DNA from 3 places in the Bacillus paranthracis genome. Region 1 is predicted to be linked to each of the others. Evidence: riboswitches for the same ligand, from Rfam matches in the RefSeq annotation. Region 1 holds a riboswitch; each other region holds the start of a gene.
The links. Region 1 has a riboswitch for thiamine pyrophosphate ahead of NLJ82_RS02340 (MTH1187 family thiamine-binding protein). Riboswitches for the same ligand answer to the same signal wherever they lie in the genome.
Positions count from the first base shown of each region.

Region 1 (5,302 bases):
GTATTCCATTCCTCCAGCGGCTTGGAGTGCACCAGCAGCTGTAATTACTGCTAAAATCATAAGCATGACATCAATAGGAGGAGCTGTAGGTTGTAAGTGGAAGACGAAAACAAGTATTGCCATACCAACGCCACCCATTACCCCTAGACCAACTCCGCCTAGACGTGCGCCAATAAAGATGCAGAGTAGTAACGTAAGAAATTGTAGCCAAAACATGATAAACTACCTCCGAAATTCATTAGTTAAGATATATTCGAATAATTTAATTTAAATGAAAATTAAAATAAATACTCAAAACAATCCCTGTGTTATATACATTTTTTATTATATAACACAAGAAATGTAACATTCACGTACTTTGTTAAATTATTTCGAAAAAATAATACATTAAAACTTTGCATTTGTATCTCTAAATAGGTAGACATTTTAATTTTTATGTTGTAATCTTTGATAGAGAATAATGTAATTCTCATAGAACTCCCATATCGTTCAACTCGTTCAGCGAGAAAGGCAAACTGGTGGAAACATTAGGACGCAAAACTACAGGAGCTAAGGCCGAAAGGCTACGCTAGCCAGTTACCGGACGGATAGGGTTGGTCTTGACCAATGCTTTTTCATTGGTCTTTTTTTATTTGCAAACAAATGAGAAACCTTATCAGTTGTTGATAAGGTTTCTATTTTAATAGTTTTCCTTTATATTAAGTTAATTAAGAAAGGTGATGTGAATGAAAAAATATTGGCACAAGCTATCATTTCTTCAAAAGAATGTATTGTTAACTGTGTTAGTTATTTTGACGCTTGTTGGTACTATGGGAGCGTTAAGTTTTAACATGTTTCAAAATAGCATGATGTCTATATTTGAAAGGCATTCTTTTGAAACAGGAGATACGGTATTACATAAATTAGACGAAGAAATAGTGAGAGATGTTACAAAGGATCCAGTGGCACAAAGAGAAAAGAGAGAGAAGTTAACAGAGAAATTAGATGAAGCAACGGAAGAATTGAATAGCGTTGGACAAATCTATATTGTTGGAGCAAAAGAAAATGAAAAAGGTGAGTTATTAATCGTCGATTTGTCTACAGAGTTAGCAAATGTTGTTGAAGTAAGGCCGGGAGAATATTATAAACAACCAGATCTTTGGATGAAAGCATACGATAAGGTAATGAGCACGAAAAAAGCAAACATGACAGTAGTATATGAAGATCTATTAGGATCATGGGTAACGATATTAGAGCCAATTAAAGATGGAGACGGAAATATTGTGGCAATTGTTGCAGCCGATGTAGATGCTTCTATTGTTCCTATTACAAAGGAAAAATTCATTATACAAGGTTTAATGTTTATTTGTATTTCTGTTTTAATTGCAACTGTTATTCAATTCTTAATCGTACGTAACGCACTTGCTCCATTGCGGGATTTACGTGAAGGATTACGCAGAGTTGGTGAAGGTGATTTAAGTATTAAATTAGAGGAAAGACCAGATGATATTGGTATTATTAATGCGTATTTTAATAATACCATCGAGAAGTTTAAAGGAATTATAGATAAAGTGAAGCAGACAGCAGAACAGGTTTCCTCATCTTCACAAGAATTGTCAGTGAGTACGAAAGAAAATAGCATGGCAGTCCAAGGAATCGTAAGTTCTATAGTTGAGTTAAGGGCTGGCGTTCAATTGCAAGAAACGTCAGTACCAAAGTATTTAGATATTGTATATGAAATGGAAGATAGGATGGAAGAGATAACTAATATTGCAAAACAAATGACGAAAGAGTCTGAAGGTACGAAGCATCATTCAGAAAAAGGAAATGGTATTATTGAACAGACGATGAATCAAATGAACATAATACAAAATGCAGTACAAGATTTATCTTCTATCATTTATTCTTTGGAAGTAAGATCAAAAGAAATTAGTGATATTGTAACTGTAATTACAAGTATTTCAAATCAAGCGAATTCGCTAGCTTTACATGCTACTATTGAAGCTTCACGTGCTGAGGAAACTGGAGAGGGATTTGCCGTTGTTGCTGATGAAGTGCGTAAATTAGCAGAGCAGACGGAAGCATCAGCAAAAGATATAGCAAAATTAATAGGGGAAACACAAGCAGGAACGGAAGAAGCTGTTGTTTCAATGCAAAAAACCTCAAAAGAAGTAGAGTCTGGAATGAAACTTGTTGAAAGTAGTGGTGCTTTCTTTGAAAAAATTTCGAAATCAGCACAAACTGTTACTAATCAAGTTGGAGTTGTTTCTAGCAATTCAAATAATATATTGCAAAATAGCCAAAATATTGTTCGTGTTGTAAATGAACTATCACTTATTGCAAATAAGTATGCGAATAGTAGTAGTAATGTTGAAGAAATCATGAAAGAACAGGAAATGTCTGTACAGGATATTGCTGAATTAGCCAGTTCTTTAAGCTGGCTCTCACAGGAGTTACAAGAGTTAATTGGGGAATTCAAAAGTTAAATGAAATGATTATACATGCTTTTGTTTGTTCAATAAAATAAATCATGCTACAATGAAAACGAATTAAGGACCGGGGAGCCAATTGGCTGAGAGGATGTGAGCAAACATCGACCCTCAACCTGATCTGGATAATGCCAGCGTAGGGAGTTACTTAAAGTGATGTAGCATATGTTATTCTATAATAACTTGCATACAAGGCTTTCCTACGCAGTAGGAAAGCCTTTTCTTGTTTTAAAATTTAATTTCATAAGGGGGATTTTATTATGTCACAACAAGTTACAATTTCGTTTTCAGTAGTACCACAAGCAAAGAACAAAGATGTGTATTCTGTTGTTGATAAAGCGATTGAGGTTGTACAACAATCGGGAGTTCGTTATGAAGTAGGGGCAATGGAAACGACGCTGGAAGGAGAATTAGATGTACTTCTTGATATCATTAAACGTGCACAACAAGCTTGTGTGGACGCTGGAGCAGAAGAAGTGATTACTTCTATTAAAATCCATTATCGTCCAAGCACTGGTGTAACGATAGATGAAAAAGTTTGGAAGTACCGTGATGAATATGCAAAACCAGAAGCAATCTAAAATAATTACAGCAATTTGGCTTATCCTTCTCATTGCGATATGGGAAGGATCTGTTTCAGTATTTAAAATTGAACCGTGGATTTTACCGAAGCCTTCTGCCATTGTTCAAGAATTAATTGGAATGAAAGATTTACTATTACCGAATACGATGCAGACGCTGCAAGAGGTTATAATTGGACTGTTCTTTGCGATTTTAATTGGGACAAGCATTGCAATTCTTATGGACGTTATCCCTTTATTTCGTATTTTAATAAATCCGTTGCTTGTTATTTCGCAAACGATTCCAATCGTTGTACTTGCACCGTTATTTATTATTTGGTTTGGATATGGAATGCTACCGAAAGTAATGGTAGTCATACTCGTTTGTTTCTTCCCGATTGCGCTTAGCATTTTAGAAGGTTTTCAAACGGTAGATAAAAATATGTTGAAGTTGTTGCAAACGATGAAGGCAACGAAATGGCAAGTTTACCAGAAAGTAAAGTTTCCAGCAGTGCTTCCATACTTTTTCTCCGGTTTAAAAATTGCAGTTACATATAGCGTAATGGGAGCGATTATTGGAGAATGGCTCGGTGCCAGTGAAGGATTAGGAGTTATGCTTACAAGGGCTACGAAATCCTTTTTAACAGCCCGAGTATTTGGTGTTGCAGCAATTATTGTAATGGTGACATTATGTCTGTATTTTATCGTGGAGTTTATGGCAAGAATAACAGCACCATGGATATATAGAAAGGACGGCAGAAAATGAAAAAAGGTTTAAAAGTTATGTTGGCTGCCTTATTAGCAGTAGGTGTAGCTGGATGTAATCCGGCGAAGAAAGAAGAAAGTGCAAGTAAAGATCAAAAAGTAAAAGTCGTATTAGATTGGTTTCCGAATACGAATCATACTGGCTTATATGTAGCACAAGCGAAAGATTATTATAAAAAACAAGGCTTAGATGTAGAAATCATTCAGCCTGGTGATAATGTGACGGCGGAGCAAATGATAGCTTCGGGAAAAGCTGACTTCGCAATAAGCGCACAAGAAAATGTAACGTTGGCTCGTGTGGAAGGTATTCCTGTTGTATCTGTAGGTGCGATTATTCAGCATAACACTTCAGCTTTTGCATCGCTTAAGAAAGATAATATGACGTCACCGAAAGATTTTGAAGGGAAACGTTACGGTGGCTGGGGAGGACCAGCGGAAGAAGCGACATTAAAGACAATTATGGATAAGCACCAAGCCGATTTTAATAAAGTTGAAAAAATCATTTTAGGACAAACAGATTTCTTTAAATCAATTGGTCGTGATGCAGACTTTGAATGGATTTATTACGGATGGGATGGAATTGAAGCGAAGCGCCAAGGAAAAGAGTTAAATACGATTATGGTGAAAGACTTAGATCCAGCACTTGATTTCTATAGTCCTGTTATGATTACGAGTGAAAAACATACGAAGCAAGATAAAGACTTTGTGAAAAAGTTTATGAGTGCAACGACAGAGGGTTATAATTTTGCAATTAAAGAACCGAAAGAAGCTGCCGATATTTTAATTAAAGCTGTTCCAGATGTAAATAAAGATTTAGTACAAGAAAGTCAAAAATGGCTAAGTACGAAGTATCAAGATGATGCAAAAGCGTGGGGAGTACAGAAGGAAGAAGTTTGGACGAATTACATGAATTTCTTATATGATAACAAAGTTATTAAGAAGAAAATTGATGTGAAAGATGCCTTTACAAATGAGTTCCTTCCAAGTGAAAAATGAGTGGATTACAAATAAAAGATATTGTGAAATCTTTCGATGGCAAGAATGTATTAGCAAATATTAGTGCTTCTATACGAGAGGGAGAATTTGTTTCTTTTGTAGGACCGAGTGGTTGCGGGAAAAGTACACTATTAAATATGATCGCAAATGTTGAAAATCCAACAAGTGGAAGTGTAACGTATAACGATAAACAAATACAAGAGCAAGATATTGTAAGTTATATGCCGCAACAGGATTTATTACTACCGTGGCGATCAGCTTTACAAAATATCGTTCTTCCGTTAGAAATTGAAGGGAAGCCGAAAAAACAAAGGCTGACAGAAGGAATGGAAGCATTAAAGCAGTTTGAACTAGATGAATATGCAGACCATTATCCAGATGAATTGTCTGGAGGGATGCGTCAAAGAATTAGTTTTCTGCGCACATATTTATGTGAAAAGCCAATTATGCTACTTGATGAGCCTTTTGGTAAATTAGATGCTTTTACAAAAATGGAAGTACATAGCTGGCTTT
Region 1 covers NZ_CP101135.1:458,893-464,194, forward strand. Annotated here, with positions in the region: gene NLJ82_RS02330 (anaerobic C4-dicarboxylate transporter family protein) at 1-216, opposite strand, end outside; cyclic di-GMP riboswitch class I at 500-584, shown strand; gene NLJ82_RS02335 (methyl-accepting chemotaxis protein) at 726-2,465, shown strand; TPP riboswitch at 2,527-2,628, shown strand; gene NLJ82_RS02340 (MTH1187 family thiamine-binding protein) at 2,729-3,049, shown strand; gene NLJ82_RS02345 (ABC transporter permease) at 3,021-3,794, shown strand; gene NLJ82_RS02350 (ABC transporter substrate-binding protein) at 3,791-4,789, shown strand; gene NLJ82_RS02355 (ABC transporter ATP-binding protein) at 4,786-5,302, shown strand, end outside.

Region 2 (5,302 bases), 2.0 Mb from region 1:
TAGATGTAAGTGGTTCTGATAGTGCGTGTAAATTGTTACTTTTGACAAACAGTTTAATGGGAACAGAGCATATGCTTACAGATATACATATAAAAGGAATTGAACATGTTACAAAACAACAAATTCGAAATGCTAAGGAACAAAATAAATTTATTAAATTAATTGCATCAGCATATAAAGATGAGGATGGCAATGTGAATTTAAATGTTGAACCGTGCGAAATAGATAAAGATCATCCGCTAGCAAATGTAAATGGGACAGAAAAAGGGATTACGTTCTTTACAGATACGATGGGCCAAGTTACTACAATTGGTGGTGCATCAAATCCACGCGGAGCCGCAGCAGCAGCTTTAAAAGATATAATTAATTTATATCGTAAAGATTTGTCACGTATTAACGGGGGGTAAAGTTACTAATTGATTAAAGTTGTATTTTATAAAACCGTACCGCCCTTTATAAAAAATACATATGTAGTGGACCTTTTGAGAATGAAATAATTATGCAAAAATGATTGCAGGGGGTAAGGAATTGTTTAAAGATTTTAAAGTTGTGAAAGATCGTCCCGTTTATATTCAATTAAAAGATTATTTAAAGAAGATGATTATGAAAGGGCATTTGCTCGGGGATCAAAAAATTCCTTCAACAAGGGAACTAAGTGAATTACTTAGTGTAAGCAGAAACACTGTACTCGCTGCTTATGCAGATTTAGAGCAAGAAGGGCTCATTTATGCAGTTAAAGGAAAAGGGAATTTTGTTGCGAAGGTTGATATATCGAACACTTCGTCTGTTGAAATAGATTGGAAAAATAAACTTAATACAGTTACTTTATTAGCGGATGAATTAGATTTAATGAAACATGGTGTTCGTTGGGAAAAAGGAATGATTGTTTTTAACAGTATTGCTCCGGACGAAAAGCTATTTGATGTGGAAAATTTCAAAAGAGCTTTTCTTACTCGTATGTCCATTGAAGGTGATGTCGTATTAAATTACGGATACGCAAAAGGCTATAGACCGTTAATGAAATATCTACTTCATTATATGGAAATGAAAGGTGTAGATATTTCGAACAAAGATATTTTAATTACAAATGGATTTACAGAAGGATTAGACATTGTAATATCCTCGTTGTCAAAGAAATCAGGTCGAGTTATTTGTGAGAATCCAACTCACCATGCTGCGCTGAAGCTATTCCGCTTACATGGCCTTGAAGTTCATGGTATTGATATGAATGAAGATGGTATTGATACGAATCAAGTTGAAAAAAGCTTGCGTGAAAAAGAGTTTGATTTTGCGTATTTAATTCCTTCCTATCATAATCCAACTGGCATTGTGACGAGTTCAGAGAAAAGAACGGAACTGATGAGATTATTTTCAAAATATAAGATTCCTATTATAGAAGATGGATTTAATGAAGAATTACGTTATTCAGGTTCACATTTAGCACCATTATTAACTTTTGCTGGTGCTGGTAATAATGTGATTTATATTAGTAGCTTTTCAAAGGTACTTTTCCCTGGCTTGCGTGTAGGTTGGATTATTGCAGATAAAGAACTAATTCATTATTTAGAAAGTGTGAAAAGAGCAAGAACTATTCACACATCTACTTTAGATCAAGCTGTCCTATTTCAATATTTACATGAAGGATATTTTGAAAAATATTTAAAAAAGGCAAGGTCTGTTTATAAGAAAAAATATGAGTTAGCTGTTGGGGCGTGTAACGAGTACATTCCGTTTCAAAGAATGACCGGTGATGGTGGACTTCATTTATTTATAGAGTTAGAAGAAAAAATTCATGCCCGCACACTTTTGCAAAAGTGTTATGAGCAAGGGGTTACTTTTTCTCCTGGAGATGTGTTTTATTCTGATGGAGGAGGAGCGAACACGTTTCGATTAGGATTTTCACGTTTGAAAGAAGAAGAAATAGTTCGGGGAATCAAAATAATCGGTGATACAATAAAGTGAAACTTTAATCAGGGGGGGTTCATTCCCCACTGATTATTAGCCCTCACCAATCGGGCTTTTACGGGCAGTTGATCCCCCACCTAACTGCATTGCTTCCGCTGAATTTTGAGGTGGGGGTCTTACTGCTCGTTAATGCGGGATAAAAAACGAAATTTGGAGTTGAGGAAATGAGAATTGGCGTTATTATGGGAGGAGTATCCTCTGAAAAACAAGTATCCATTATGACTGGAAATGAAATGATTGCAAATTTAGATAAAAATAAATATGAAATTGTCCCAATTACATTAAATGAAAAAATGGATTTAATCGAAAAAGCGAAAGACATTGATTTTGCGCTGCTCGCATTACACGGAAAATACGGAGAAGATGGAACTGTTCAAGGAACGCTTGAAAGTTTAGGTATTCCTTATAGCGGAAGTAATATGTTATCTAGCGGTATATGTATGGACAAAAACATGTCAAAAAAGATTTTACGTTATGAAGGAATAGAAACACCAGATTGGATTGAACTTACAAAAATGGAGGATTTGGATTTTGATGAGTTAGATAAGTTAGGATTTCCATTAGTGGTAAAACCAAACTCTGGTGGTTCAAGTGTTGGGGTAAAGATTGTCTATGATAAAGACGAATTAATTTCAATGCTGGAAACTGTGTTCGAATGGGATTCTGAAGTAGTAATAGAAAAGTATATTAAAGGTGATGAGATTACATGTTCCATTTTTGATGGAAAACAGTTACCTATCATTTCAATTCGACATGCAGCTGAGTTCTTTGATTACAATGCGAAATATGATGATGCAGGTACTATTGAAGAAGTTATCGAACTTCCAGCTGAACTTAAGGAACGTGTAAACAAAGCGTCACTGGCTTGCTATAAAGCATTAAAATGCAGCGTTTATGCAAGGGTGGATATGATGGTGAAGGATGGTATTCCATATGTAATGGAGATTAATACATTACCAGGGATGACGCAAGCGAGTTTACTGCCAAAAAGTGCAGCTGCAGCGGGAATTGAATATAGTAAACTATTAGATATGATTATTGAAACTTCATTAAGAGTAAGAAAAGACGAAGGATTTTAAGTAGTGGTATCATGAATAACTTTTGACAGTTACATGAAGTATGTTATGATGAATACAATACGAAAATTAAATATTTTATCCACTAGGGGGGCCTATTATAGGCTGAGATCAAATGGGAATTTGAGACTCTTAGTACCTGATCTGGTTAATGCCAGCGTAGGGAAGTGGGAAAGACATTGCTGTTTCATGTATAAATACTGTCAATTTCACTTTCTTTACGCTTGTAAAGAAAGTTTTTTTGTTTTACAGATTTAATAATGGTGGGTAAATACTTAAATTTCATACATAATTGGAGGGATTTACATGACTTTTTCACAATCATTACGTAAAGAAGTAGACTCAATTTGGGAAGCTAGTTTTCATCATCCTTTTGTAAAAAAACTTGGTGAAGGAACGTTAGATTTAGCTAGTTTTCGCTATTATGTGCTTCAAGATTCGTATTATTTAAGTCACTTTGCTAGAGTACAAACTTTAGGAGCTGCAAAAGCACTAGAATTAGAAACGACAGCTCGTATGGCACACCATGCTCAAAATACATATGAAGCGGAATTATCTTTACATGAGAATTTTGCGAAGAAATTAGGGATAACACAAGAAGAAAAAGATAATTTTATCCCTGCTCCAACTGCATATGCGTACACTTCACATATGTATCGTGCTGCGTATGAAGGACATTTAGGCGATATTATTGCAGCAATTTTACCTTGCTATTGGTTGTATTATGAAATTGGTGAGCGTTTAAAAGAGTGTAAGCCAGAAGAGCCAATTTATAAGGAATGGATTTCTGCTTATGGATCCGATTGGTTCCGAACACTAGTTGAAGAGCAAATTACACGATTAGATGCAATAGCTGAAAAAGTAACAGAGGCAGACCGAAATCGAATGAAACAACATTTTATTATTAGCAGTCAATATGAATATTCATTTTGGGAAATGGCTTATACATTAGAAAAGTGGCCGGTAAGTACAAAAGAGAAAAACGTAATAGGATAAAGAGAAGAGGTATTGCTATTTACAGGTATGAATCATACTTATGTATATGATTTAACAAAAGAAGTATCGCAAAAAGGCGCATCAATCTAAATGCGTCTTTTTTTAATTTGACGAATTGTATTATTAAGTGCGACACCTAAAAAAACAAAAAAACTCACCTTGCTTCGTGTAAAGTAGAAGTTACCACCCCACTTACTTACACGGAGGACGAGTATGAGCTATTCCCATTTTACCACGTTTAAATGTGGACAACTAGAAGCACTTCATAAATTAGGTCATTCAACGAGAGAAATTGGTGCCATTCTGAAGCGACATCACTCCTCTATTGCACGAGAATTAAAAAGAAACGTACAGAAAGATGGTACGTACCGCAGTGAAACAGCATTTTATTATTAGCAGTCAATATGAATATTCATTTTGGGAAATGACTTATACATTAGAGCAGTGGTCAGTGAATAAAGAAGCGAAAAAGGTAATAGGATAGTGAAAAGAGGCTGTCCTAAAAGGTGCTTTTTAGCCAAAACCGAATAGAAAGTGAAAGGAAGAAACGTTGATTTAATAACGTTTCTTCCTTTTCAATTTCATGTGATTTTACTTCGAAAGAGACTTATGAGACAACCTCTTTTATAATCTTTTGTAAAATTATTGTAAATCCCAAATACAATACGTGACTAATATTGTATAATCTTAATATATTATATTTGTTGTATAAAAGGAGGGATATGTATGAAAATTTCTTTTAACTTTTATCAGAGTCATGTCATTAATATATAAGTCGGATAAGCGGTATTTGCTATTCTTTTAAATAATTAAATTATGTGATAATACTTTAGTTTTTTTGTGATCAAGAAAAATGAAGAAAGGAAGTAATCATTTTATGGAAAAATTAAAGTTGTTAACATTTGAAAATATAGTAGAACCTCTTTTAAACGAAAGTGTATCATTTATATATTTTCCTATTGATTGGCTCGATATTGTAGAGATACATTATAAGACATTTTTATTAACGAGTAAGTTGAAACGATTGAATGAAAGATTATATGATATGTTTTCTGATATATTATTTATTCAACATAATCCATATGTATTGAATGAAAATACACCGTGGATTGTGTGTAAAGAGCCTATTAGAAAAGAACAACTCGATTATATTTTCCAAAGTTGGTATGAGATTATTCATGATTGGAAACCTAATAAATTAATAGAATCGCCAAAATATGAATGGCATTACGATTTAATTTCTAATTTAACAGTACTACATGATA
Region 2 covers NZ_CP101135.1:2,423,719-2,429,020, forward strand. Annotated here, with positions in the region: gene NLJ82_RS12365 (homoserine dehydrogenase) at 1-407, shown strand, start outside; gene pdxR (MocR-like pyridoxine biosynthesis transcription factor PdxR) at 529-1,962, shown strand; gene ddlB (D-alanine--D-alanine ligase) at 2,130-3,044, shown strand; TPP riboswitch at 3,119-3,224, shown strand; gene tenA (thiaminase II) at 3,348-4,037, shown strand; partial or broken gene NLJ82_RS12385 (helix-turn-helix domain-containing protein) at 4,251-4,421, shown strand; partial or broken gene NLJ82_RS12390 (TenA family transcriptional regulator) at 4,402-4,521, shown strand; gene NLJ82_RS12395 (RNaseH domain-containing protein) at 4,915-5,302, shown strand, end outside.
Region 2: another riboswitch for thiamine pyrophosphate. It lies ahead of tenA (thiaminase II); the one in region 1 lies ahead of NLJ82_RS02340 (MTH1187 family thiamine-binding protein).

Region 3 (5,302 bases), 750 kb from region 1:
TGAAACTTTAATCAGTGGGGGTTTTGTTCATCCCCCACTGATTATCAGCCCTAACCAATCGGGCTTTTACGGGCAGTTGCCCCCCACCTAACTTCTTTGCTTCCGCTGAATTTTGAGGCGGGGGTCTTACTTCCCACAAATAGCGGGATAAACAACAGAAGCCCGCTTTGCTACCGTCTTAGCAAAGCGGGCTTCTTCTATATTTAAGTTAGGTACTACAGTGTGATCAATCAAGTAAAGAGGTGTAACGTGTTATTGGTATAAATGACTACCAGTGTCTTTAAATTCTTTCGCTTTCTCTTTCATTCCCTTTTCAATTGCTTCTGTCGTTTCTAAATCATTTTCTTTCGCGTATTCACGAATATCATGTGAAATTCTCATACTACAAAACTTCGGTCCACACATGGAACAGAAATGAGCTGTTTTTGCGCCTTCTGCCGGCAATGTTTCATCGTGATATTCCATCGCACGTTCAGGATCTAAAGATAAATTAAATTGATCGCGCCAACGGAATTCAAAGCGAGCTTTTGAAAGTGCATCATCGCGCTGATGAGCCGTTTTGTGCCCTTTCGCCAGATCGGCCGCATGCGCAGCGATTTTGTACGTAATAACACCTTCGCGTACATCATCTTTATTCGGTAAACCTAAATGTTCTTTCGGCGTTACATAACAAAGCATCGCCGTCCCAAACCAGCCAATCATCGCAGCTCCTATTGCGGATGTAATATGGTCATAACCTGGTGCAATATCTGTCGTTAACGGTCCAAGTGTATAGAATGGCGCGCCCTGACAAATATCAAGCTCTTTCTCCATATTTTCTTTAATTAAATGCATCGGTACATGCCCAGGCCCTTCAATCATCACTTGCACATCATGTTTCCAAGCGATCTTCGTTAATTCACCAAGTGTTTCAAGCTCAGAGAACTGTGCTTCGTCATTTGCATCTGCAATTGAACCTGGGCGTAATCCATCTCCAAGAGAGAACGAAACATCATACTGCTTCATAATTTCACAAATCTCTTCAAAATGAGTGTATAGGAAGTTTTCTTTATGATGGAATAAACACCACTGCGCCATAATCGAACCACCGCGCGAAACGATACCTGTCGTACGCTTTGCAGTAATTGGAATGTAACGAAGTAATACACCAGCGTGAATCGTAAAGTAATCTACGCCTTGCTCCGCTTGCTCAATTAACGTATCACGATACACTTCCCACGTTAAATCTTCTGCAATTCCGTTTACTTTTTCAAGAGCTTGATAGATCGGTACAGTTCCAACTGGTACAGGCGCGTTACGAATAATCCACTCACGCGTCGTATGAATGTTTTTACCTGTAGATAAATCCATAATCGTATCTGCACCCCAGCGAGTAGCCCATGTCATCTTCTCTACTTCTTCCGCGATAGAAGAAGATACAGCAGAGTTTCCGATATTTGCATTCACCTTCACGTGGAAATTACGTCCAATAATCATCGGCTCTGCTTCCGGATGGTTAATATTTGCTGGTAAAATAGCGCGACCTTCCGCAATTTCCTTACGAACAAACTCCGGCTCTACTCCTTCACGAATCGCAACATATTCCATCTCAGACGTAATGATGCCATTACGTGCATAATGCATTTGCGTAACATTTGCACCTTGCTTCGCTCTAAGCGGTTTGCGATCCATCTGCGGGAAAACAGGTGTATGTTTCGAAGCCACCTTCACACCGTCATCCTCTGGTTTTACTTCGCGCCCTTCGTATGCCTCTACATCTCCGCGCTCTAGGATCCAAGAGTGGCGCGGCGTTGGAATCCCCTTTTCCAGCTCCACTTTATACGCGGGATCCGTATAAGGACCGCTCGTATCATACACACGAATTGGCGGATTCGGGACGCCATTTGTATCGCTTTGTTCAATCTCACGCATCGGCACCTTCATACCTTCTCGTGGTCCATCCACATACACTTTCTTACTTCCTGGTAAACTCGATTTCAATTCAATTTGCTCAGCTGAAACAGACTGTTTCATAACCTTTGTTGCCCCCCTGTACGTGACAAGGACGAGATATGGCCAGCGTATGCCAAAATAAAAAGAGCCAGGTCCATAAAAAAATAAGGACCTGGCTCATAAAAGACATCATTATGTAAAGCCGTTAACTTCCCTACGCTGGTACGAGCCAGATCAGGTCCAAAGGGTTAAGAAGTTCACGCGCTTCTCTCTCAGCCTACGCATACGTTAGGCACCCCTAGTTTATCACTGATTTAATTTTCAATACTTTCTCATCATACACGATAATCTGAAAAATGCAAAGTTTATTTCTTTTGTTGTTTATGGAATCATCCACGTTAAATAATATGCCTGTACATACGTCATAATACCAACAATAATTACGAAGAATAAACTATGCTTCACTGTAAAGCGGAATAAATCTGATTCTTTCCCCGCAAGTCCAACTGCTGCACAAGCAATTGCAATCGATTGTGGAGAAATCATTTTTCCAGTTACACCGCCCGTTGTATTTGCTGCAACGAGGAGTACTTCAGATACACCGACTTGCTGCGCTGTAATTGCTTGTAAATTTGAGAATAATGCATTCGCTGACGTATCAGACCCTGTTAAGAATACACCAATCCATCCTAAGAATGGTGAGAAGAACGGGAATAGTCCGCCAGTTCCTGCTAGTGCTAACGCTAGTGTAGAAGATAGACCAGAATAGTTTGCGATAAATGCAAATCCTAATACGAATCCAATAGATAGAATTGGCATTTTAAGTTCACTTAAAGTTTCTTTAAATGTTACCACTGCATCTTTTACACTCATTTTCAAAATAAACATGGAAATGAGACAAGCAATTAAAATTGCTGTTCCCGTTGCTGATAATACATCAAACTTCAAAATTGCCTCGTAAGGCGTCGCTTTATTTACAATAGGCTCTGCTTTCATTACTAAATTGTGCAAGCCTGGAATTTCAAACTTAAATACAAGGCTTTCTAACGCGCCTCCTGGAACAAATAATGCTTTAAAGAAACTTTGGCTCCAAACCACTACCATAACCGTTAATACGATAAATGGAGACCATGCCTTTACTACTTTTCCTAACGTTAATTTCGGCATCGATGCCGCTGTTGTTGCAGCTGCTTCTCTATTTGCTTGCCCAGATTGATAAATTTCTTTCGGTTGCCATACTTTTAAGAACAGCGCTAAACTAACTAAACTTACAAGTGCCGACGTAATATCCGGAAGTTCTGGTCCTAAAAATGTCGCTGTTATGAACTGCGTAATGGCAAACGAACTACCCGCTACAAGTAAAGCAGGCCACGTTTGTCTTACCCCTTTCAACCCGTCCATTAAAAATACGATAAAGAATGGAACAAATAATGATAAGAATGGTAATTGATGTCCAGCCATTTGTCCAATTTTATGTGGATCAATACCTGTTACTTGTCCAGCAACTGTAATCGGAATTCCCATCGCTCCGAACGCTACTGGTGCAGTATTTGCGATTAAACAAAGACCAGCTGCATATAAAGGATTTAACCCAAGACCTGCAAGGAGCGCCGCCGTGATCGCTACCGGTGCCCCAAATCCTGCTGCTCCTTCTAAAAATGCTCCGAATGAAAATCCGATTAAAATAACGAGTAAACGGTGATCATTTGTAATAGATAATACAGATGCACGAATCACATCGAATTGACCTGTTTTCACAGAAATTTTATATAAAAATACCGACATAACGATGATCCAAGCGATTGGCCATAATCCGTATAAGAAACCGTATCCTGTTGCTGCCATCGCCATCGTGAACGGCATCTTATAAGCGAACAGCGCTACTAAAATTGTAAGTACAACCGTAATAAACCCTGCCACATACCCCTTCATACGGAAAACTGCTAAAGCTAAGAAAAAAAAGATAATCGGAATAAGTGCGACCGCCGCCGAAATCCAAATGTTTCCGAACGGATCATAAACTTGTGTCCATGTATTCATTGTTCTCTCCCCCTAAAGAATCCCCTTTTAAGTAGAATAACCTCATCAATAGACTATCAGGTCATCATACCTTTAAACCTAAAAATAAAAAAACGTTTAAGAAAACGTTTTCAACAACTTTCTTTTATACTGTACCATAACAATTTCCATTTAAAAAGATTTTTTTGAAAATTTTATTATTTAACGAAAAAATCTTACAAAATCGTCATGTTCTTGTCATGTTCATCGATAGAAGGCTCGCTACCTTTCCTGCATAATAAAGGTATAACAACGGATATTATTTATGAGGTGATATATATGAACGGAAACAAAATATTAGCAGCTTTATCATACTTTAGTGTATTATTTGCCCCTATCTTATTCCCGATTATTGTGTGGATTGTGGGAGATGTGGAAACGAAACCACATGCAAAACGTGCTCTATGGACACACATTATCCCAAGTATCGCTACATTCATTGGCATGATTATTTTAGGAGTTATGGGTCTTGGATCTGATCAACCGGATGTAACACTGGGCATCGGTACAATGATTGTCTTATGTATTTGCGGAATCATTAGCTTATACTACTTCATTTGGAACATCGTGAAAGGTATTAAAGTACTGAAAGCTTAATTTCCTTTTTAAACAAACGTTTGATTAAAAAGAAAAACCGTCCCAAAATACCTTTTTGGGACGGTTTTTTATCTTCTGCGTTTCTTCTTTTTTCTCATCATTTTCTTACGGCGCGTATTCACTTTATCCGCTATAATGTGAAGCGTGCTTGCCACAACAATTCCCATTACGAACGTTACAATTTCAACCTCATGTTCCTTCGCCATTTCTATTAAATTTCCGTCAAGCGCGATTACATTTAATAGGAACAAAAACGGAGAAAACACAATTAACATGTATGCAATACGAATCGCATCACCAAGTATAATTGTGTGTGTAAAGAAGGAGCGATGCGGCATCACCTTCTTATACGGATACCAAAATATACGCAGGAATCCCCATTTATTATACGCATTACTATACGTATCTAAATCCGGTGTTAAAAATGTAGTACCTACTAAAAAGCCAATTGCAAAAGTTAATAAAAAATCAAAATTTGTTAGTCCATACGAAAAGAGCAGAAACAAAACAACCGGAAGGGATATTAAGTTTATTTTCGTATGCGTTCTTCCTGATGGCATAATGCACTTCCTCGCTTACGTTCGCCCTGTCACCATGTGACAGTTCTCACCTATTGATCTAATTTCTGATCGATAAAGGATGTGTCTATATCCGAACCAAACCATTCTGCCAACTTCACTCGCGCCTTATCTTTTACATCATCATCGACGTATAG
Region 3 covers NZ_CP101135.1:4,950,664-4,955,965, forward strand. Annotated here, with positions in the region: gene thiC (phosphomethylpyrimidine synthase ThiC) at 253-2,013, opposite strand; TPP riboswitch at 2,127-2,242, opposite strand; gene lldP (L-lactate permease) at 2,314-3,972, opposite strand; gene NLJ82_RS25745 (magnetosome magnetite crystal formation protein family) at 4,270-4,587, shown strand; gene NLJ82_RS25750 (metal-binding protein) at 4,656-5,147, opposite strand; gene NLJ82_RS25755 (YkvA family protein) at 5,198-5,302, opposite strand, start outside.
Region 3: another riboswitch for thiamine pyrophosphate. It lies ahead of thiC (phosphomethylpyrimidine synthase ThiC); the one in region 1 lies ahead of NLJ82_RS02340 (MTH1187 family thiamine-binding protein).